One region of the Halobacillus seohaensis genome, then DNA from elsewhere that is predicted to be linked to it. Evidence: riboswitches for the same ligand, from Rfam matches in the RefSeq annotation. Region 1 holds a riboswitch; each other region holds the start of a gene.

Region 1 (5,159 bases):
TTCTACCTTATTATAATAACAAAATCGTATACAAGAAAAAAATCAGGTTCCCTAAAAGGCTACCTGATTTTCTATAATCATTTATACAGTTGACGATCTACTTCTGCAACAAATTTCTGGCTCTGTTCGAATTCTTTCTGGCGTTTCTCCTCGACCTTCATCATTTGGTCGATATTTCCCGCATACTGTGCATAACTCAAATCATGCGTTTGGTGCATCGCCTTTTCCATTTCCGCAGTATAATTCAAACCCAGATTGTCACTAATAATAAATCAATCCCTTTCTCACTTTTTACATATATTAGTTTACCATAACCAAATCATCATTCTCAAAAACCATATAAAACTAAAATAAAGGGTTTGAAAACAAATATCCGAATGTAAGCGTTTGTAGCGGAATGACAAATCAAATTTATCTCTTTTGCTTCAATATTCTAATAATTATGTTAATCTTGTGTTAAATCATAATAGGATTCTTGAACTAGAGTAACCGCTTGGCTGAGAGCAGCTCCTCCACCAAATGCTGCGGACACACCACAAGCTTCCATTAATTCCTGCTCACTCGCACCTTGATCGACACAACCTTTAGTATGATAAACAATACAATATTCATCTTGAGCTACTATACTAATACTTAAAGCCATTAACTGTTTTTGTTTCTTTGAGAGTTCACCTTCTTGAAAACAGGCTTCCGAGAATTCACTAAACTTATGCGCTAATGTAGGCATTTTCTCTGTAAATACCCCTATTCCATGTTTGTATTCATGCAAATATGCTTCAGCAAGGTTAATATCCTGATTTTCCATTGTATGAAAACTCCTTTGAATTAAAAAATGCGTCATGGGTTAGTATTAACCTCATGACGCATTTCATTCAAACTTTATTCATTTACAGGAACTACCGCTCCCTCATATTCTTCTTCAATAAAGGATTGAATTTTCTCTGAACGTAGTACTTCTACAAGAGTATTTAGTGCTTCATTATCTTCATCTTCACTATTAGCTGCAATGACGTTTACATATGGTGATTCAGATCCCTCAATAATTAAAGCATCCTCACTTGGATTCAAGTCAGCTTCAATCGCATAGTTAGTATTAATAGCGACAAGAACATTGTCTTCACGCTTATAGTTTTCCGGAAGCATAGCTGCATCAATACCTGCTTCAAATTCTAAATTTTTTGGATTCTCAGTAATATCATCCACTGTAGCTTCAACTTTTTCTACATCTTCATCTAAAGTAATTAGACCCTCAGATTCAATTAGAGAAAGAATTCGGCCATGATCAGCAGTAGAATTACTCATAAGTACCGTCGTTCCATTTTCAATATCGTCTACACTCGCAATATCTTTTGAATAAATACCCATAGGCTCAATATGAATACCACCTAAGTTTACAAAATCAAAATCTTCGTTTTGAGCTTGTTGGTCTTTTAGATAAGGTATATGTTGAAAATAGTTGGCATCAAGCACACCCTCGTGTAAATCTTGGTTCGGCAAAATATAGTCCTGATATTGTTCGATATTTAAAGTGATTCCTTCTTCCTCAAGAAGTGGTTGAGCCTCCTGTAAAACTTCAGCGTGTGGTGTACTTGTCGCCCCAACAGTAATCTCTGATTGTTCTTGGTCCCCTTCACTATCACCAGAAGAACCTTCTTCTTCAGAAGATCCACAGGCTGCTAAAATTAAAACTAACGCTGTGAAAAATAAACTTGTCCATAATTTTCTCATTTTCATTTCCCCCTAAATATTTTTATCGTTTATCTAATTTACGTGAAGCAAAGTCTCCAATAAATTGAAAGATAAATACGATGATTACAATTAAAATTGTACAAAACGCAACAACATCAAAATCTCTTCGTTGGAAACCGTAGAAATAGGCAAAATCACCTAATCCCCCTGCTCCAATCACACCAGCTACTGCTGTATAACCAATTAATGCAATAGCTGTAACTGTTATTCCCGAAATCAAAGCAGGCATTGACTCTGGCAAAAGAACCTTAAAGATGATCGTCCGATATTTAGCACCCATCGACTTTGCAGCTTCAAGAACGCCCTTATCCACTTCTTTTAAGGCAATCTCTACTAATCGTGCGTAGAATGGAGCTCCACCAACAATTAAAGCAGGAAGCGCGGCCCCTGGCCCTCGGATTGTTCCCATTAAAAAGTCTGTAAAAGGAAATAATAGCAGAATTAAAATAATAAAAGGGATAGCCCGAAACACGTTTACAAGTGAAGCAGTCAACCAATTCAGGATCTTATTTTGCCACATTCCTCCAGGTCCAGATAAATATAAAACCAACCCTAACATTAGGCCTAGAACAAAAGTTCCGAATACTGACACCGCAGTCATATACAGAGTTTCATAAGTAGCTTCTACCATATCTTCCATTTTTACGTTAGGAAACAACTTCTCAAACATCAGGACTCACCTCCACTTCTACAGAGGTTGTCTTGATATAAGCAATAGAACGGTCAACTTCGTCCTGGTCTCCTACCAGCTGGACAAGCATGGTGCCATAAGCACCTTTTTGAGTCTGAGTGATTTTACCATGTAAAATATTAACATCTATAGTAAATTCACGAGATAACTCACTGATAAGTGCTTGATTCGTATTCTCTCCTACGAAATGAAGTTGAATAACCTCACCAGCCTTATAGTTTTGATTAATAAGGTGAAGGGAGTCTTCTCGGTCAGGATCACCCATTACTTGGTCGACAAATCGTTTAGTCACTTTCTCTTTAGGATGTAAAAAGACATCAAGTACGTCTCCTGCCTCAACGATTCTTCCACTCTCCATTACTGCTACGCGATGACAAATTTTGCGGATTACATGCATTTCATGAGTAATCAAGACAATTGTTAAACCTAATTTTTCATTGATATTTACTAACAAATCCAAAATAGAATCAGTCGTTTCTGGGTCTAGCGCAGACGTCGCTTCATCACATAACAATACTTTTGGATTATTTGCTAAGGCACGGGCGATACCTACACGTTGTTTTTGCCCTCCACTAAGTTGAGAGGGATAGGAGTTGCCACGTCCACTTAAGCCTACTAATTCAATAAGCTCATTTACTCGTTCAACTCTCTTACTTTTAGCTATGCCAGCAATTTCTAGCGGAAATGCAATATTATCAAATACCGTACGTGACCAAAGCAAGTTGAAGTGTTGGAAGATCATGCCAATCTCCTGTCTTGCAATCCTTAGCTTGTTTTTGCTTAGGCCTGTTAGATTTTGATCATTCATTTGAATGTTACCACTAGTGGGTTCCTCTAATCTGTTAAGCAAACGAATAAAAGTACTTTTTCCTGCACCACTATATCCGATCACTCCGAAGATTTCACCTTTATCTATTGAAAGATTTAACTTGTCAACAGCACGAACATCTTGGTCTTTCGTCTTAAAAACCTTAGACAAATCTTTGATCGAAATCATATCGTTCTCTCTCCTAACTAAAAGACGCTTTTCTGCATAAGAACAGAAAAGCGCTACACTTTCATGTTCTCTCATCTGTCAAAGTTTATACTTTGCAGGAATTGGCACCTTTTCAAGTGATATGCACTTGACGGTTGCCGGGCATCAACGGGCCAGTCCCTCCGCCTCTCAAGATAAGAGGATTAATTTTTCATTCATTTAACGCATTAAACAATTAAGCACAAAAAGGATTTTAGCACCCACTAAAAAAACTGTCAACTTAATTTTTCAAAAAATAACCATAAAAAAACTCTTCTCAAGAAAGAAGAGATATATTTCGGATTCCTCTTCTCATCGGTCAAAGCAACTGCTTTGCTGGAAGTAGCACCGTGTTATAATAACCGGTTGCTGGGCTTCAAAGGGCCAGTCCCCTCCGCCTCTCTGGATAAGTGAAGATGTCACTATTGAATTATTTTTTATGTTACCATTACAATGATAATATGTCAATTACAACTGAGGTGATTCATACTATGCAAAAAGCTCCTAATTTTGAACTTTTTCACATACAATCTGAAGAAAAATTCGAACTCAACAAAAACCTTGGGCAAGTTGTAGTATTAACTTTCTGGACTTCATGGTGTCCGGATTGTGGTACAGATCTTCCTAAGAAAGAGCAACTCTACCAAAACATCGACCCTAATAAAGTTGCAATGATAACGATTAATGTAAGTGGTCGGGAAAGACACGATGTTGCTGGTATAGAATTTGCGAATAAATTCCTTACTCAGCCCACCTTAGTAGATCAAGGAGTATCTACCTATCAACTCTACGAAGCACAGGGTGTACCGACAACTGTCATCATAAATCAAGAAGGTTATATTACTCATCAATTTGGAGATCAGTCTTCTTTTTATGATATAGTTCGAGCTTTAGGTACACTCATTTAGCTAATAAAAATAATGATTCAATATATAATGTATCTCGAAGTTTCCCTTTCAAAATCAGTGATGAAGAAGGGAGAGTCCTCAATTTCAACTCTCCTTCTAACAATCGCTCTAATATTTCAGAAGTTGTTTTTATATAAACCTGGCAATGGAAGTCAAATTCGTAATCTAATCGTATAGTATAGGAATCGATTGTTAATGGTATAATTTGCTCTTCATTCTGTATAAATAAAACAATAGGCCTTTCCTTCCATATAGAAAGTATATCCCTTCTCCTATTGACAACATCTATCCAGTTCCTTACCATTTCCATAAAAAAACCTCCTTTTTGCCTTATATAACATTTCGGCAAAAAGGAGATTCAACCTTCATAAATGTAGCATTAATTTAGCGTCATTTCCCGGGAAACAACGCTATTATTTTACATATTTTGTGACTTCCTCATACATGTAAGGTACAGATTTAAAAGCATAAATTTTATTAACTATTTTTCCATTCTCCGTAATTAAAAGACAAGGAACACTTTTCACTTCATAATCTTGCATTAATTCAGGGTGTAAAGAAGCATTCAATTCATAGAACAAGTGTCTTTGAAAAGTAGCTTCAATCGTATCTAACATCTTTCTCGCTAAATGACACGTTCCACAAAACGGTGTAAATATATACGTAAGGGTAATCCCTGCGTTATTAAGTTCAGACGAGACATCTTTCTCTTCTAACACACGCACGATCTGCCTCCTAGGTTCTAAATTAAATAAATAGGTTTCACTTCGAAATGATGACTTAATAAAGCTCTTGC
Region 2 (5,159 bases), on a different contig from region 1:
CGTATTCCGTAGTTCCTCGTATGTACGGAGGCGTAACCAACCCGGACGACTTGCGGAAAATAGCTGATGTAGCCGATAAGTATGAAGTACGAATGATAAAAGTAACAGGAGGACAGCGACTCGACCTGTTAGGTGTCAATAAAGAAGACTTGCCAAGTATTTGGTCAGAACTGGATATGCCTTCAGGTTCGGCGTATGCAAAAGGCTTACGTACAGTTAAAACATGTGTGGGAGCGGACTTTTGCAGATTCGGGACTTCAGATTCCATTGGTTTAGGCGTTCAAATGGAGAAGAAATTCGAAGGGCTGAATACCCCTCATAAGGTGAAGATGAGTGTATCCGCTTGTCCAAGAAATTGTGCTGAGGGATCCATTAAAGACGTAGGAATCGTTGGACTGGATGGAGAATTTGAAATTTATGTTGGCGGTAATGGTGGAACGCACATGAGACAAGCGGATCTTCTTGCTAAGGTAAAAACAGAAGAAGAAGTATTAGAGACAACCGCCGCTTTCTTGCAGTACTACCGTGAAAGTGCGAGCTATTTAGACAGAACATCCGCTTGGGTTGAGAAAGTCGGAATTGAACATGTCCAGAGCGTTCTTTCTAATAAGAAGACATTCATCGAGTTGAATCAGAGAATGGACGAAGCATTGGCTGTTGTGCAAGGTCAGGATCCTTGGAAAGAAGCTATAGAAGATGAAACGTTATTGAGAGATCTATATAAAAATGTAAAAGTACCTGCAGGTTCAAACTAAATTTATCAAGGGGGAATTGTAAAATGGAACAAAAAGTCCTAAATGAAGTCTTTGTAGCAAAGGTCAATGATCTTCCGGAGAAATTAGGGAGAACAGTGCATGTTGGTGAGTTAGAACTGGCTATTTTCAAATTGGAAAGTGGTGAAATACGAGTGATTGAAAATCGGTGTCCTCATAAAGGCGGGGTACTCGCTGAGGGCATGGTTAGTGGAGAACACGTATTTTGCCCAATGCATGATTGGAAAATCAGCGTCGTTGATGGAAAAGTACAAGAACCAGACGTCGGTTGTGTACAAACGTTTGAAGTAAATGTGAAAGACGATAACGTATACGTTTTTGTACCAGAAAAATAATGCCTTTAGGAGGGCGCTTATGTCAGAGGTTTATTTAGTTGGAGCGGGTCCAGGAGATCCTGATTTAATCACCGTCAAGGCACTGAAGTGTATTCAAAAAGCTGATGTCATTCTATATGATCGCTTAGTTAATGAACAATTACTAGAAGAAGCAAAGCCAGGTGTAGACTTGGTGTTCTGCGGTAAGCATCCTAAGTTCCACATTTTAAAACAAGAGACCATTAATCACTTATTGGTGAAATATGCGAAACAAGGTAAAGTCGTTACTCGTTTGAAGGGCGGAGACCCCTATGTATTTGGAAGAGGAGCTGAAGAAGCGGAAGCATTAGCTAAACATGGTATTTCATGTGAAGTGGTCCCAGGAATTACTTCTGGGATTGCTGCTCCAGCTTATGCTGATATTCCAGTCACTCATAGAGAAATGGGAAGCTCCTTTGCTGTAATCGCAGGACACCGTTGTAAAGATAACCATAAGGAAATTGATTGGAAGAGTCTTTCAGAAAACATTGATACATTGGCTATATATATGGGGATCAGCAACCTCCCATATATATGCGAACAATTGCTAAAGAATAAGAAGAACTCTGACACTCCAGTAGCGATTATTCAACAGGGAACAACGGAACATCAACGCGTTGTCACTGGTACACTGACGAACATTGTTGAGGTAGTTGAAAATTCAGGGATACGTAACCCTGCGATGATTGTGGTTGGGGAAGTGGTGCGATTCCGTGATCGTTTGCACCAATTGAAAATGATGAATCAAGAGATGACTGAACAGACTGCGATTGAAGCATGAATTCCTGGTAAAGGGGAGTAATTGTATATGCAAGTGTGACCGCTTGAAAGAGTTGACACAGTTTTTGCTTATTAAAATACAACACTTTTTTCCAGTTAAGGCTGCCCTTATATTTGTAACAATATCCGATGCTCACGAAAAGGGTATACATACTAATAGTTATGCACATTGACGAAGTTGTGCTTGTTGCGCTAACTTAGCAGGATTGTTGAAGACTCGATTCCGAGATGATTGTGTGGAGAAAGGGGCGGTGGGGAAGGAGTCGCTTTCCGTGGGCGTGCGCTGAGCCTCCTCAGGCTAACGCCTTCCGGGGTCTCATCTAACCCGCGTATCCCACAGGAGTCTCCCCCTTCCCCACCGCCCCTTGCCTTATGTTTCTATCGAAATCGTGCCGTTCTACCGTCCCTGTTAAAGCATGAGATATCTGATATAACGCCAATTGAAGCCTGATACAGATCAGGGGATAGGGCCATCACAGATTGAGCCATTAGATAAGTTAAAAATCGGGTGTGATAGCGTGTTTATAGGAAGGATAGGAGATTACCTGTTGTGTATGCCTACCCCATCCCCCATGCTCCGATGAAAAGCAACGGAACCACGATTCTTTTATTGAATAATCCGAAGCTTTAAGCGATAGGCAAGAAGGCACCTTCCAGCGCAATTCTCACTCGTAAGGAATGCTTTTCACTTGAATCACCACATCTGATGCTTCCGTTCTCCTCACGAAAGCAAGAAGGTCCGGGAAATTATGAGACTCCTGTGGGATGAACATGATCGGTGAGATCCCGCAAGGCGTAGCCTGAGGAAGCTCACCTCATGTCCACGGAAAGCGAGTGATTTCCCGGACCTTCTAACGCCAGCCTTGGTAACGGAAACCACCGTATAAATCAGGACAATGATTAACAAATGTTTTGTTATTAGAGGCTGCAATTCACTATGAAATGGGGACCATACCTACTATTTACAGGAATCTTAATGGAAGGTATGGAAAAATTCGTAGGTGATCTTCAACTAAGTGATGATCAAGAGTTTGTCATTTGTGATTATTTAAGAGGTCACCCTAATCTAGTCCACCTGTTAAAGGAACGAGTGGAGGAGGCTGTGAAAACTGAACGCTTTTTGGTTTCCAATGAAACTGTGCAATGATCGGAAGAACTGTATCGTTATATACAAGAGGACAAACAGTACACCGATAACTTTTAGGTGCTGTTTGTCCTCTTGTATGGTGTTAAGAAACGGAACAAAAATCGGCAGTCAAAAAAATTTTCTGATTTTTAAAACCGACTAAAACACTAGGGATAGAAGGGTTTTGGTCGGTTTTTAATCAAAAACACCTTGAAAACGGCTTTGACAGCATCAAATCCATGATGTATATTTCCAATTAATCACATAAAAATTTTCTTATCTAGAGAGGTGGAGGGACTGGCCCTTGGAAGCTTCGGCATCAGACTTTGTTTTGAAGTACTGTGCTAATTCCAGCAGGCACTATTGCTTGAGAGATAAGAAGAGGATTCGATTTCTCATCCTCTTCTTATCATTTATATAGGAAGAGGATTTTTTAATTAAAACTGACTTAAATAACTAGAGGTAGAACGGCTATATCGCATTGTGCTTCTTTTTTGACTATAAGAGGGGGATATATATGAGTAATCAAGTCATCACATACGATTCATTTTCCGAGGACCCTTTTAATGGGGGTTATGCAAACGAAAAGAAAAAAGGGGCTCTAGAAGTATTGGAGTGGGGTTACCAGACTTATGATGACATCGTGTATGCTTGCAGTTTTGGAGCAGAAGGTATCGTACTTCTCGATTTGATCTCACAAGTAAAAAAAGATGCACACATCGTGTTTCTCGATACCGATGTTCATTTTCAAGAGACTTATGACCTTATTGATCAAATAAAAAGTCGTTTTCCTGAGCTGCAAATTACGATGAAAAAGGCAGATCTAACCTTAGAAGAACAGGCACAGAAGCATGGAGAAAAACTATGGAATACGAATCCGAACCAGTGTTGCTTTATTAGAAAAATCAAACCATTAGAAGATGCTCTAGAGGGAGCAACCGCTTGGGTATCCGGGTTAAGAAGGGAACAATCTCCGAGTAGAAGTAAAACAGACTTTATAAATAAAGATGACCGTTTTCGTTCCATTAAAATTTGCCCATTAATCCATTGGACGTGGGAGGATGTATGGAATCATATAAAAGAAAATAACCTTCCCTATAATGATCTTCATGATCAGGGCTATGCAAGCATCGGATGCATGCCATGCACTTCTCCATCTGACAACCCCAATGATCGTTCGGGTAGATGGCAAGGGTTTGAGAAGACAGAATGCGGGCTTCACGGTCCGTCCACTAAGGATTCCCTTTCATGACACTTATCATTTTATGTTTAGTAGCTGCTCATTTCTTTGCCTTTAATGTGGGAGCTAGTGGATCAGCTGCTACTATGGGGATTGTATATGGGGCTCGAGTTATTAAAAAGAAACGAATAGCTCTACTACTTAGTGGTGTGGGAGGATTGCTTGGGGCTTTGTGGGGAGGAGAAGTTGTTGATACCATCGGGAAAGGGTTAATTTCTTCAGACAAACTAACCATTCAAGCTGCAGCCATCATTCTATTTGTATCAGCTATTACGTTATGTTTCACAAACATCATAGGCATCCCTCTTTCCACAAGTGAGGTTACGATAGGAGCGATCGTTGGTGTAGGTATTTCCTTGCAGCAGCTTTATTTAAGGAATTTATTAGAAATTATCGCCTTCTGGGTGATAATTCCGGTGGCAGCTTTTTTCATCACGTTTATATCTGGAATGTTATTGAAACGTCTTAAGGATAAATTCCCCGCTTTTTTACCATCGAATAAACTAACGAAACTGTTATCGATTCTACTCATCATCACAGGCTTGTTAGAAGCATTTGCTGCAGGTATGAATAACGTAGCAAACGCCATTGGCCCACTCGTCGGTGCTGATGTTTTAAATAAAAATATTGGACTGCTGACTGGAGGTATTTTCATTGCCCTCGGAAGTCTGCTCTTAGGTGGTAAAGTCCTTGAGACGAATGGAAAGAAGATTTCTTACTTGTCACTTTCTGATGGTATCGTCATCTCGGGTACATCTGGCCTTCTAGTCTTAGGAGCCTCGATATTCGGAATCCCCCTTCCAATGACTCAAGTGACGACTTCAGCTATTGTTGGAGTAGGGGCAACGAAAGACTGGAAGGGTATTTGGAAAAACAAAGTCATTCAT
Region 3 (5,159 bases), on a different contig from region 1:
ATTAAAAAAGTCCCATCTTCTAGTATAGCAAAAGAATAATCAGGATTAGTACCCGATGTAAAGTTATCATCTTAAGAGAAACTATATACATACGTATTTTGTGACTCCAGTTTTTCCAATAACTTTCCCTGACCTTTTCTTTCAATTTCCATTCCATCGATTTTATCTAATATTTCCTTATTATCTTCGGCATTTCGCCGTAATGCCCTTAAACTATCTGAGGACTTATTATTCTCCACTTTTTGAATAGAGAGCACATGAGAAACCCTTCCATCTGATACATCAACTTCTTTCATCTCTTGCCCACAAGCTGTTAGAATCGTCAAAGCCATAACACAAAGTATATAATAATATTCAATAGTTATCCTTCTTCCTCATTTTAAATTTATAGATTCATTACATAGTTTTTATTGGTTTCCGTCAAGCATTATAAGAAAGGTGGAATAAACAATGATTAAATTACAAGCTTTTACTGAACATGATTTTGCTCAATTAATTAGCTGGGTCAGTTCCCCAGAGTTTTTGTTAAAGTGGGCTGGTCCTAACTTTACTTATCCTCTTACACATGAGCAACTGTATGAGTATATTAAAGGGGCAAACCAAAATAATTCCAATATGCTGGTCTATAAGGTGATCGAGCATAGTACTAATACAACTATTGGACATATTGCTTTAAAAAATATCGACCTTGAAAATAACTCCGCAAGAGTCGGGAAAGTATTAGTCGGGGATCATGCACGGGGACAAGGTTTTGGTTTACTTATGATGGAAGAAATTTTAAAAGTAGCTTTTCAGGATATGAAATTGCATAAGGTAACTTTAGGTGTGTTTGATTTTAATGAACCTGCTGTAAAAACGTACAAAAAAGTTGGATTCCAAGTGGACGGATTGCTTAGGGACCATCGTAAATTTGATAAAGAATATTGGAACTTAATTGAAATGAGCATCCTATGTTCTGAATGGCATGATCACCTAAAATTGAAAAAAGATTCATCTAAAAGTTAAACCTGTGTGAAATCCATTTCTTCATCTATATAATATTAACTGTTTTTTTGCTACGATTGATACTTAAAGACTATTTGAAAGGACAGATGCAAATGACGAAGCGACTTGTAGCGATTGGAATTGCCGGTGGGTTATTACTAATCGGTATTCTCATACAAAGTATTGGGTTTCTAACATCAAATACTTTCAGTGAAACCTCTCAAGGAATGTTCTCAAATAAAGTTGAAGGTCCAAGAGAAGAAATCATAGAAAGTGGATCGTCCTCAAAACGTATTGCACGTCTATCCGTTGAGGGAACAATCATGAGCGGACAAGGCTCAAATATTTTTAGCGGTGAAGGATATAATCATGAGGACCTTCTTGAGCAATTAGAAGTTATTAAAGAAGATCCTACCATCAAAGGTGTTCTTTTATACGTTAATTCTCCAGGTGGAGGAGTGTTTGAAAGTGCAGAAATCCATGATAAATTAAAAGAAATTAAAGAAGAGAATAAGCAACTATATGTCTCTATGGGAGGAATGGCCGCTTCAGGAGGATATTACATATCAACTCCAGCTGACCAAATCTTTGCATCTAAAGAAACATTTACAGGCTCTCTTGGGGTCATCATGGAAAGTGTGAATTATGAAGAACTAGCTGAAGAATACGGCGTGAAGTTCAATACTATAAAAAGCGGCGAGTTTAAAGACATTATGAGCCCTAACAAAGAAATGACTGAAGAAGACCGAGAGATTTTGCAAACACTTGTTGACGAATCTTATCAAGGTTTTGTTGATGTGATTAGCGAAGGCCGAGATATGACAGAAGACAAAGTTAAAGATATTGCCGACGGTCGTATTTATTCAGGACAACAAGCCGTTGAAAATGGGCTAGTTGACACCATTGGTTTTGAGGAAGATGCCTTAAATGCACTGAAAAAAGAAATAGGTAACAATCCCGAAATCATTGAGTATAGTCCGAGTGGTGAAAGACTATTCGGTATCCCAATTGACGTAACATCTTTCCTACCTAACAGTGAAATTAAATGGGTTAATAAAATGATTGAAAAACGCCAAGGTCCTAGAATGATGTATATGTATTCAGAGTAAAGGAGGAGATTAGATGGATACAGTAGAATCAACACAAACGCCGAACCATTTAAACAAGGCTGTGACAGCGAACTTAAATGAAATTCACCGTATCGTATATGCGGGTTTCATTCCTCGGTTCTTTGCTTATATCATTGATCTTCTCGTCATTTGGAGCCTGAATTCTATCATCACAAGACCATTACTCCAATTAACGAACTTATCGGATGCTAAGCTTTGGATCGACCTGTTAAGTGCAGCTAATATAACTCAATCCCTTGTATTCTTTCTCTACTTCATCTTAATGACCTTCTTTTTTAGAGCCACACTAGGAAAAATGAGTTTAGGTTTATCTGTTGAATCGCTAAAAGGTGATAGCCTCTCTACAAGTCAAATTATCTTTAGAGAACTTATCGGAAGGTACATCAGTATGGCTGTTTTGGGTTTGCCATATCTCGTTGTTATTTTCACAAGAAAACATCAAGGTATTCATGATTTATTTGCCGATACCTCTGTAATCAAAGATAAAATGAAACGGTTAAATCGAGAAGTTAACTCGGCCTTGGATTAAAAATTTAGAAATCCAGCACCTTGACTAGAAGAGGTGCTGGATTTTTCATTTTCCATACATTCACTATTCCTATAAACTCAAAAAAATCTCTCCTCGTTAAAGGAAAGATTTAATTTAATTCAATTAACCGATCCCACAAGCAAAGGATCCATTCTTTTGTGAATATTTTTGATGATACTCTTCTGCTTCATAAAAAGTACTGGCAGGTGTAACTTCTGTAACAATTGGACGCTTAAATATCCCTTTATTTGTCCACTGATTAATTTTTTCGTTGCTGATAGCTTTTTCTGTTTCTTCCTGATAAAAAATTGCAGAGCGATACTGATGACCTTCATCAATCCCTTGTTTGTTTCTTGAAGTTGGATCATGAGCTTCAAAGAAGATATTCACAAGTCCACCATACGTTATAATATTAGGGTCATACTCTATACGTATAGCTTCTGCATGTCCAGTGGCTCCAGTTTTCACCTGTTCATAAGTAGGGTTTGGCAAGTGTCCCCCGATATATCCAACTCTTGTATGATTAATTCCTTCGAATCTTTCAAAAAAAGCTTCGACTCCCCAAAAACATCCTGCTCCAAAAATTGCTGTTGCCATTGTCATCTTCCCTTTCTTGTTAACGCAACTTCTTCCTAAGAGAGTTTGACGGTTTTTATAAACCAAAGACCCCTTTTCTTATCCAGTATAAGAAAAGGGGTCGTAATATTCCGTACGATCCTCTCATCTCTTAGAATGTTTAACCATTCTACAGGAATTGGCACCGTTCTTTTTCAATCAATAAAGATTGAATCGATGGTTGCCGGGCATCAAAGGGCCAGTCCCTCCGCCTCTCTGGATAAGAAGTTTCCGTTATTAATTTTTAAGTTATTATATATAGTACAACGTTTTGAACTCGAAGTAAAGATGAATGTTTCATTTTTTTAAAAAATATTTATAATGTTCACTTACCTGATGTGTACACTTCTTCAAATGGTTGGACAATAACAAATCCTTCACCTTTGAATTCCATTTGAATCGACTCTCCGCTACCACGGCCAATAAACGTTTTAAAACTAATATCTGTGCGGAATTCCGGCTGTAAATGGCCAGACCAAGCTACGGTAGCGTTAGGATCAGTTATAATTGAATCCCCTGGACGAACAAGTAACGTAAGGGGCTCATAGTGGGAAGTGATAGCTACCTTTCCACTGCCTTCCAACGTCACGTTAAACAATCCCCCCGACATCATCCCCGCAACTTTCTTCATTAATTTAATGTCCCAGTTTATCCCTGGCTCGAAAGCTAATAAATCATTTCCATTCACTGTGAGCGATTCATTGTCTAAATCAAAGATGGTAATTTTTTTGCCTTGATCCGCTAAGTATAATCGACCGGTTCCTGAGGCTTTCATAAGAGAACTGCCTTCACCAGAAAACGCCTTTTTGAACATTCGTCCAACACCGTGCTCTAGTACCCCTTCGCGTTCAAACTTTATTCCACCATTATAAGATATCATCGAGCCTGCTTTGGCCCATACTTGATCCATTAGATTAACTTCTAATATACGCGGTGTTTCTAATTCAAAATAGTCATTTTCTGTTGCATCTTGTTTCGTCTGTCTTATGAATTCATCAATAGAATAATTGCTCACAAAAAGTCCCCTTTCGATTCTTGTATTTATTTATATACGAAAGGGATGAGCAAAATGTTTCAATCAACTATCTTCCAAGAAAAACAGCCCCATATAGTAGGGAGCCCGCAATTACGAATGCAGGATGTACCTTCACTTTTTCCAAAAGAATGAAGCTAGCCACAATTAGAAAAATAGTTTGAAGCATACCCGCTGACACATAGGATGATTGAAAAAATTGATATGCCATTACACCTAACAAAATAGCGATAGACGGACGGATCAACGCTGTCATCGTTTTCACACGTGGTGATCCTTTAAACTTATTTAACAAACTAAGTAAGGCGATCATAAGAATAAGAGAAGGGGCGACTGTCGCAAATACTCCAATAAAAGCACCAAGTAATCCAGCTTGTTCATAACCAATAAAACCGGCCATCTTTGTAGCAATAGGACCCGGCAAGGCATTAGCCATCGCTAACATTTCACTAAATTCATTCACAGATAACCATTCAAATCGGCCAACCACCTCATTTTCTACAAGCGGAATCGAAGCAGGCCCCCCACCATAACCAACAATTCCCGGGATGAAAAATGCTACGAATATTTTCCAGTAAATCATAGGGAAGACTCCTTACTTTTAGGTTGTGTACCAGACTTCTTCATCGGCCTTAGTAAGGCAAACAGTAATAGGGCAAAAATGACAATTCCGGGGTGTATACCCACCCACTCAATTAATAGTAGTGAGGCTAAACCTAAAATGATGGTCATCCATATCCCGAGATTTGCTTTAGACTTTTTCAGAAAATCATACGTTAAGGTAGCTAACATCACTCCTACTACAGGAACAACAGCTTGAGTCATTCCATTAACCCAAGCCTGATTACGGAAGCTATTTAAGAATGTT
Region 4 (5,159 bases), on a different contig from region 1:
GGATTGCCTGAGCGAGCATAATCATAGTCCCCAGGTTGGTCAAAATCCTTTTGATGGAAAGTTGATGCTTGTTGAATTGGTACACTAACAGCCCCGGTCTGGCGATCAAATTTATGGTCATTATGCAAAAGTCGCGTTTGAAACGTGTGTTTATCAGTCATGAACAATCTCCTCCTTTTCTAAAGTGGCAAGTGCCTGTTCCAGATCTTTTTTTAAATCATCAATATGTTCAATACCGACCGAGAAGCGCAGCAGTCGATTACACACACCGTAGCTTGTTCTCGTTTCCTCGGGGATATCGGCATGAGTTTGTGTCGCAGGATAGGTGATAAAACTTTCCACCCCGCCAAGGCTTTCGGCAAACGTGATCACATTTAAGTTTCTTAAAAATGGGTCTACGCAATATTCAGATTGAAGCCGAAAAGACAACATTCCTCCTCTTCCAGGATAAAACACATGAGTTACTGCTTTATGATTTCTTAAATAATCGACGATAGTTTTTGCGTTTTGTTCATGTTTTTCAATCCGCAAAGCAAGTGTTTTCATTCCTCTCATAAGCAGCCAGGAGTCAAAAGGAGAGAGAACAGCCCCCGCCGTGTTTTGGTAGTATCCTAATTTTTCACAAATCTTTTCATCCTTACCAACAAGCAGGCCGGCAAGTACATCGTTGTGTCCACCTAAATATTTAGTGGCACTATGAATCACGATGTCGGCACCTTCTACAAGTGGTTGCTGTAATAAAGGAGTGTATAGCGTGTTATCCACTATAAAAAGCAAGCCATGCTTTTTAGCGATTTGCGAGAGTGCCCCAAGATCTGCTGTGTTCATAAGCGGGTTAGTTGGAGTTTCTATATAGATCGCTTTGGTGTTTTCGGTTATGTATGTTTCGATGTTTAATAGATGTTTACTATCACAATAAATAAATGTGAGGTTGTATTGAGTGGACAAGTATTCAAACAGTCGGTAACTTCCCCCGTATAAGTCCTCAGAGACAATGATTTCATCTCCTGATTTAAACAGGGATAAAGCCCCTTGAATAGCAGCCATTCCTGAACTAAAGGCAAAACCTGCTTTTCCATTTTCAAGCTCTGCAATGGATTGTTCTAAGAGAGTTCTAGTCGGATTTCCTGTTCGTGTGTAATCATAACCAGTCGATTCACCAATTCCTGGATGCTGATAAGCTGTAGAAAAATAGACTGGTGCGTTAATTGATCCTGAAGCGTCACCATTATTTTTTCCTGTATGAACTAACTTTGTTTCTGTTTGATTTTGGCGCATAGCGATTTCCCCTTTTTTTAAGCTTATTAAAAAACAAAAAAAAGTCCTCTTGTAAGAAGAAGACTTTTGTACGTACAATTCTCCTTCTTATCTTTCAAGTTGAATCATTCAACTTGCTGGAGTTAGCACCTTTCTGGTCGAACCAGTGGTTGCTGAGGCGTTGTCGGGCCAGTCCCTCTGCCTCTCTTGATAAGAGATTAATTTTATAAAATTCTTTCAATTCAATGTACACCACTGGAAACGATTTGACAAGGGTAAAAAAGGAACTCTTTAAGAAAGAAGGGTTTTTAAGGAAGGGAATAGAAATAGTGCATAAATCAACAAAGGAGTTCTTACATATGAATGTAGAATTAGTTATCGATAGTCAATCGACTTTAGGAGAAGGGCCTTGCTGGGATCATGAGCGTGGGATTCTATATTTTGTGGATATATTAGAGAAAAAAATTATTCAATTTAATCCGCAAACAGAAAAGGTTCAGAGCATAGACGTAGACAATTTCGTGGGGGCAGTTGCTGTTCGTGAGAAGGGAGGACTAGTAGTGGCACTCCAAAAAGGGATGTATTTTCTAGACTGGCAAAAGGAAGAGCTAACACCTATCGTCGATCCAGAAAACCATCTTCCTATGAATCGGTTTAACGATGGGAAGTGTGATCCAGCCGGTCGCTTTTGGGCGGGAACGATGGATTTATCCGAGGAAAACGTAACTGGTTCTCTTTATTGTTTAGATGAACAATTGCAAATCACTGAGAAAATTAAAGAAGTGGGAATTTCAAATGGACTCGCCTGGTCACCTGACTATTCTTATATGTACTTTATTGATACACCGACAGGAAAAGTAATGCGTTATAACTATGAGTTGTCTACAGGTGAAATTAAACAACCTGAAGTCATTATCCAGTTCCAAGAAGATATGGGACATCCAGATGGTATGACAATTGATGAAGAGGGGATGCTCTGGATCGCTCATTTTGACGGACATGGGATTTCCCGCTGGAATCCTCTCACAGGAAATCGGCTTCAATTTATTCCGATCCCAGCAGCAAACGTAACCTCCTGTACTTTCGGGGGAAATAACCTTGATGAATTGTATGTCACCACGGCGAGAAAAGATACGAGCGAAGAAGATCTTTTACGTTACCCTCATGCAGGTGGAGTTTTTAAAGTGAAGGCAGGGGTGCGAGGAAGTTATAGTTATTCATTTAAGGGGTAAATGTAAGATAAGTCAGGTGTTTAAAATTAGACGATAACATTAGGGAGGAAATAATCATGGGATTTTTTGATGAATTAATGGGTAATGCGAGTGAAGTAGATACAGAAAAACTTGGTAAAGAACTCGAGGGTGTTCTAATTCCTAATGAAGTAGTCGAGAGTGGATATAAAGTGTTAAGAGATTCTTTTATTTTTACGAATAAACGTCTTCTTCTCATTGATAAACAAGGGATGACAGGTAAGAAAGTAGAATATCATTCTATTCCATATAAAAGTATTACTCATTTTAGTACAGAAACAGCAGGAAGTTTTGATCTAGATGCTGAGTTAAAGCTTTGGTTAACAGGTCAAACCGAACCTATTCAGAAACTATTTAAAAAAGATAGTCCAATAGAAGAAGTTCAACAAACTCTCGCAAAATATGTATTAAGTTAACTAGTATATATTGTTCCAAAGAGGCCTTGCTGGAAAGTTCAGCAGGCTTTTTTTATAAAATTTTATCTATAAGAAAAAAGGCGATCATCTACTAAAATGAACAAAAGTTGATTTATTTTTCAGATAAAAAAGAAAAAAACAAATGGTCTCCGTTAACTCTAAACTCAAGCCTGGACTGAATGAAAACGCTTACTAAGTTAACTTAATAATCTAACTAGTCAGAAAACTTGCTCAAAACCTGTTGACCTTTTCTGAAAATGGGTTTAAAGTAGTCCTCAATCAACTATAACGCTACCGAAACCAATGGCTGTGCAAGTTGATTTCATGTGGAAAACTGACCCATTGACCCAAATTGTGCAGGAGTGCATGCCTGCACGGGGTCACCCAAAATGTATAATATGTTAAACACACGTTAGTGACAAAATCTAAAAAGAAAGGAGTGCTTTAAATGAGCAACCAGTGGATATATTTAAGCGGAGAATATGTTAAAAAAGATGAGGCCGTTGTAAGTGTCTATGATCACGGTTTCTTATATGGAGATGGAGTATTCGAAGGCATTCGTGTCTATGATGGCAACATCTTCAAATTAGACGAACACTTGAAACGCCTTTACGATTCAGCTAAATCAATCATGCTTCACATCCCATATGAGAAGGAGGAATTGGAGCAGATTATTGCTGAAACAGTCCGCAAAAATAAGCTTGAGTCAGCTTATATCCGAGTTGTAATCTCAAGAGGAGTTGGGAATCTTGGATTAGATCCTACCAACTGTGCAAATCCGCGTGTGGTTGTCATTGCTGAAGCACTTGCTTTATTTCCTAAAGAATTATATGAACGAGGTGTTCGTCTTGCCTCTGCTTCTAGCAGGAGAAATCGGCCGGATGTACTACCTCCACAAGTTAAATCATTAAACTATTTAAATAATATCTTAGTGAAAATAGAAGCAAACCAAGCAGGCGTGGATGAAGCTTTAATGTTAAATGATCAAGGTTATGTAACGGAAGGCTCAGCAGACAACATCTTCATTGTGAAAAATGGCGTAATTTATACGCCCCCAGTTTATTTAGGTGCTCTAGAAGGAATTACGCGTAACGCAATTATCGATCTTGCTAATGAACATGGTTACGAAGTAAAACAGGAACCATTTACGAGACACGATGTTTATATAGCAGATGAAGTATTTTTAACAGGTACAGCAGCCGAAGTTATTGCTGTTGTAGAGGTTGACAAACGGCCAGTTGGTGACGGAACACCTGGAGTTTTAACGAATCATTTATTAGCCGAATTTAGAAAAATCACGAAAACGGATGGTCATCAAGTTTATCCATCCAAAGAAAAAGCGCAAGTCAGCTAAACTAAATAATATATCTTAACTCTAAGACAGGAATAAAGGAATAAGTTCAGGCATTTACAGAGAGCCGGGGTTGCTGAAAGCCCGGAAATGCTCCTTATCTCCGACATCATCCTTGAGTGTCCGACTGAACGATTGTTCAAGTAGGTAGGACCAGGTGTACCAAAGCACCTGTTATCAAAATGTGAGCCAAAGTTTATGGCTCCTTAAGGCGTACATTAAGTCATTATGTACGTAAAATGAGGGTGGTACCGTGGAATAACCAAGATCTTTTCGCCCCTCTTTCTTTCTACAAGTCTCTGTTTTGTAGAAGAACTGAGGATGAAGAGGTCTTTTTTATATGTATTTTTAGGAGGGATTAAAAATTATGAAGGCTGAAGCAACTCAAAAGTTGGAGACAGTACCACGTACGGGGGCAGATTTGTTAGTCGATTCATTAGTTGAACAGGGTGTCGACACTTTATTTGGATATCCTGGGGGAGCAGTTCTCCCGATATACGATGCGATCTACCGTGCAGGAGAAACATTTGATCATATTTTGCCTCGTCATGAGCAAGGTGCTATTCACGCAGCGGAAGGTTATGCGAGGGTTTCTGGGCGACCAGGTGTTGTCATTGGTACTTCGGGACCTGGGGCAACAAACTTAATTACAGGAATTGCAGATGCAATGATGGATTCGCTGCCTGTTGTTATTTTTACAGGTCAAGTGGCAAAGGGAGTTATTGGGACGGATGCATTTCAAGAATCTGATGTTATGGGGATAACAACACCCATTACAAAACACAACTATCAGATTCAACAAATCGAAGAACTCCCTCGAGTTGTGAAAGAAGCCTTTCATATTGCAACTACTGGTCGCCCAGGTCCGGTGGTCGTAGATATTCC

Evidence for each region. A riboswitch is a leader RNA that binds a small molecule or an ion and turns the genes downstream of it on or off. The one in region 1 is predicted to bind S-adenosylmethionine.
Region 2: linked by a shared signal. The riboswitch ahead of ACFQIC_RS11945 (phosphoadenylyl-sulfate reductase) and the one ahead of ACFQIC_RS19835 (methionine ABC transporter ATP-binding protein) in region 1 are both predicted to bind S-adenosylmethionine.
Region 3: linked by a shared signal. The riboswitch ahead of msrA (peptide-methionine (S)-S-oxide reductase MsrA) and the one ahead of ACFQIC_RS19835 (methionine ABC transporter ATP-binding protein) in region 1 are both predicted to bind S-adenosylmethionine.
Region 4: linked by a shared signal. The riboswitch ahead of ACFQIC_RS06195 (methionine biosynthesis PLP-dependent protein) and the one ahead of ACFQIC_RS19835 (methionine ABC transporter ATP-binding protein) in region 1 are both predicted to bind S-adenosylmethionine.

What each region holds. Positions count from the first base shown of each region.
Region 1 covers NZ_JBHSZV010000062.1:98,201-103,359, forward strand. Annotated here, with positions in the region: gene ACFQIC_RS19815 (hypothetical protein) at 78-248, opposite strand; gene ACFQIC_RS19820 (carboxymuconolactone decarboxylase family protein) at 446-805, opposite strand; gene ACFQIC_RS19825 (MetQ/NlpA family ABC transporter substrate-binding protein) at 880-1,728, opposite strand; gene ACFQIC_RS19830 (methionine ABC transporter permease) at 1,751-2,419, opposite strand; gene ACFQIC_RS19835 (methionine ABC transporter ATP-binding protein) at 2,412-3,437, opposite strand; SAM riboswitch class I at 3,506-3,617, opposite strand; SAM riboswitch class I at 3,765-3,868, opposite strand; gene ACFQIC_RS19840 (TlpA family protein disulfide reductase) at 3,917-4,363, shown strand; gene ACFQIC_RS19845 (hypothetical protein) at 4,356-4,673, opposite strand; gene ACFQIC_RS19850 (thioredoxin family protein) at 4,777-5,088, opposite strand; gene ACFQIC_RS19855 (topoisomerase) at 5,106-5,159, opposite strand, start outside.
Region 2 covers NZ_JBHSZV010000029.1:59,965-65,123, forward strand. Annotated here, with positions in the region: gene nirB (nitrite reductase large subunit NirB) at 1-755, shown strand, start outside; gene nirD (nitrite reductase small subunit NirD) at 779-1,108, shown strand; gene cobA (uroporphyrinogen-III C-methyltransferase) at 1,128-1,907, shown strand; gene ACFQIC_RS11940 (hypothetical protein) at 2,844-3,053, shown strand; SAM riboswitch class I at 3,306-3,413, shown strand; gene ACFQIC_RS11945 (phosphoadenylyl-sulfate reductase) at 3,550-4,284, shown strand; gene ACFQIC_RS11950 (inorganic phosphate transporter) at 4,281-5,159, shown strand, end outside.
Region 3 covers NZ_JBHSZV010000020.1:88,856-94,014, forward strand. Annotated here, with positions in the region: gene ACFQIC_RS08830 (hypothetical protein) at 72-332, opposite strand; gene ACFQIC_RS08835 (GNAT family N-acetyltransferase) at 451-1,005, shown strand; gene sppA (signal peptide peptidase SppA) at 1,098-2,093, shown strand; gene ACFQIC_RS08845 (RDD family protein) at 2,107-2,643, shown strand; gene msrA (peptide-methionine (S)-S-oxide reductase MsrA) at 2,767-3,240, opposite strand; SAM riboswitch class I at 3,361-3,485, opposite strand; gene ACFQIC_RS08855 (AIM24 family protein) at 3,584-4,273, opposite strand; gene ACFQIC_RS08860 (chromate transporter) at 4,341-4,874, opposite strand; gene ACFQIC_RS08865 (chromate transporter) at 4,871-5,159, opposite strand, start outside.
Region 4 covers NZ_JBHSZV010000013.1:348,837-353,995, reverse strand. Annotated here, with positions in the region: gene metC (cystathionine beta-lyase) at 1-161, opposite strand, end outside; gene ACFQIC_RS06195 (methionine biosynthesis PLP-dependent protein) at 154-1,278, opposite strand; SAM riboswitch class I at 1,363-1,474, opposite strand; gene ACFQIC_RS06190 (SMP-30/gluconolactonase/LRE family protein) at 1,617-2,489, shown strand; gene ACFQIC_RS06185 (PH domain-containing protein) at 2,546-2,923, shown strand; gene ilvE (branched-chain-amino-acid transaminase) at 3,372-4,277, shown strand; gene ilvB (biosynthetic-type acetolactate synthase large subunit) at 4,642-5,159, shown strand, end outside.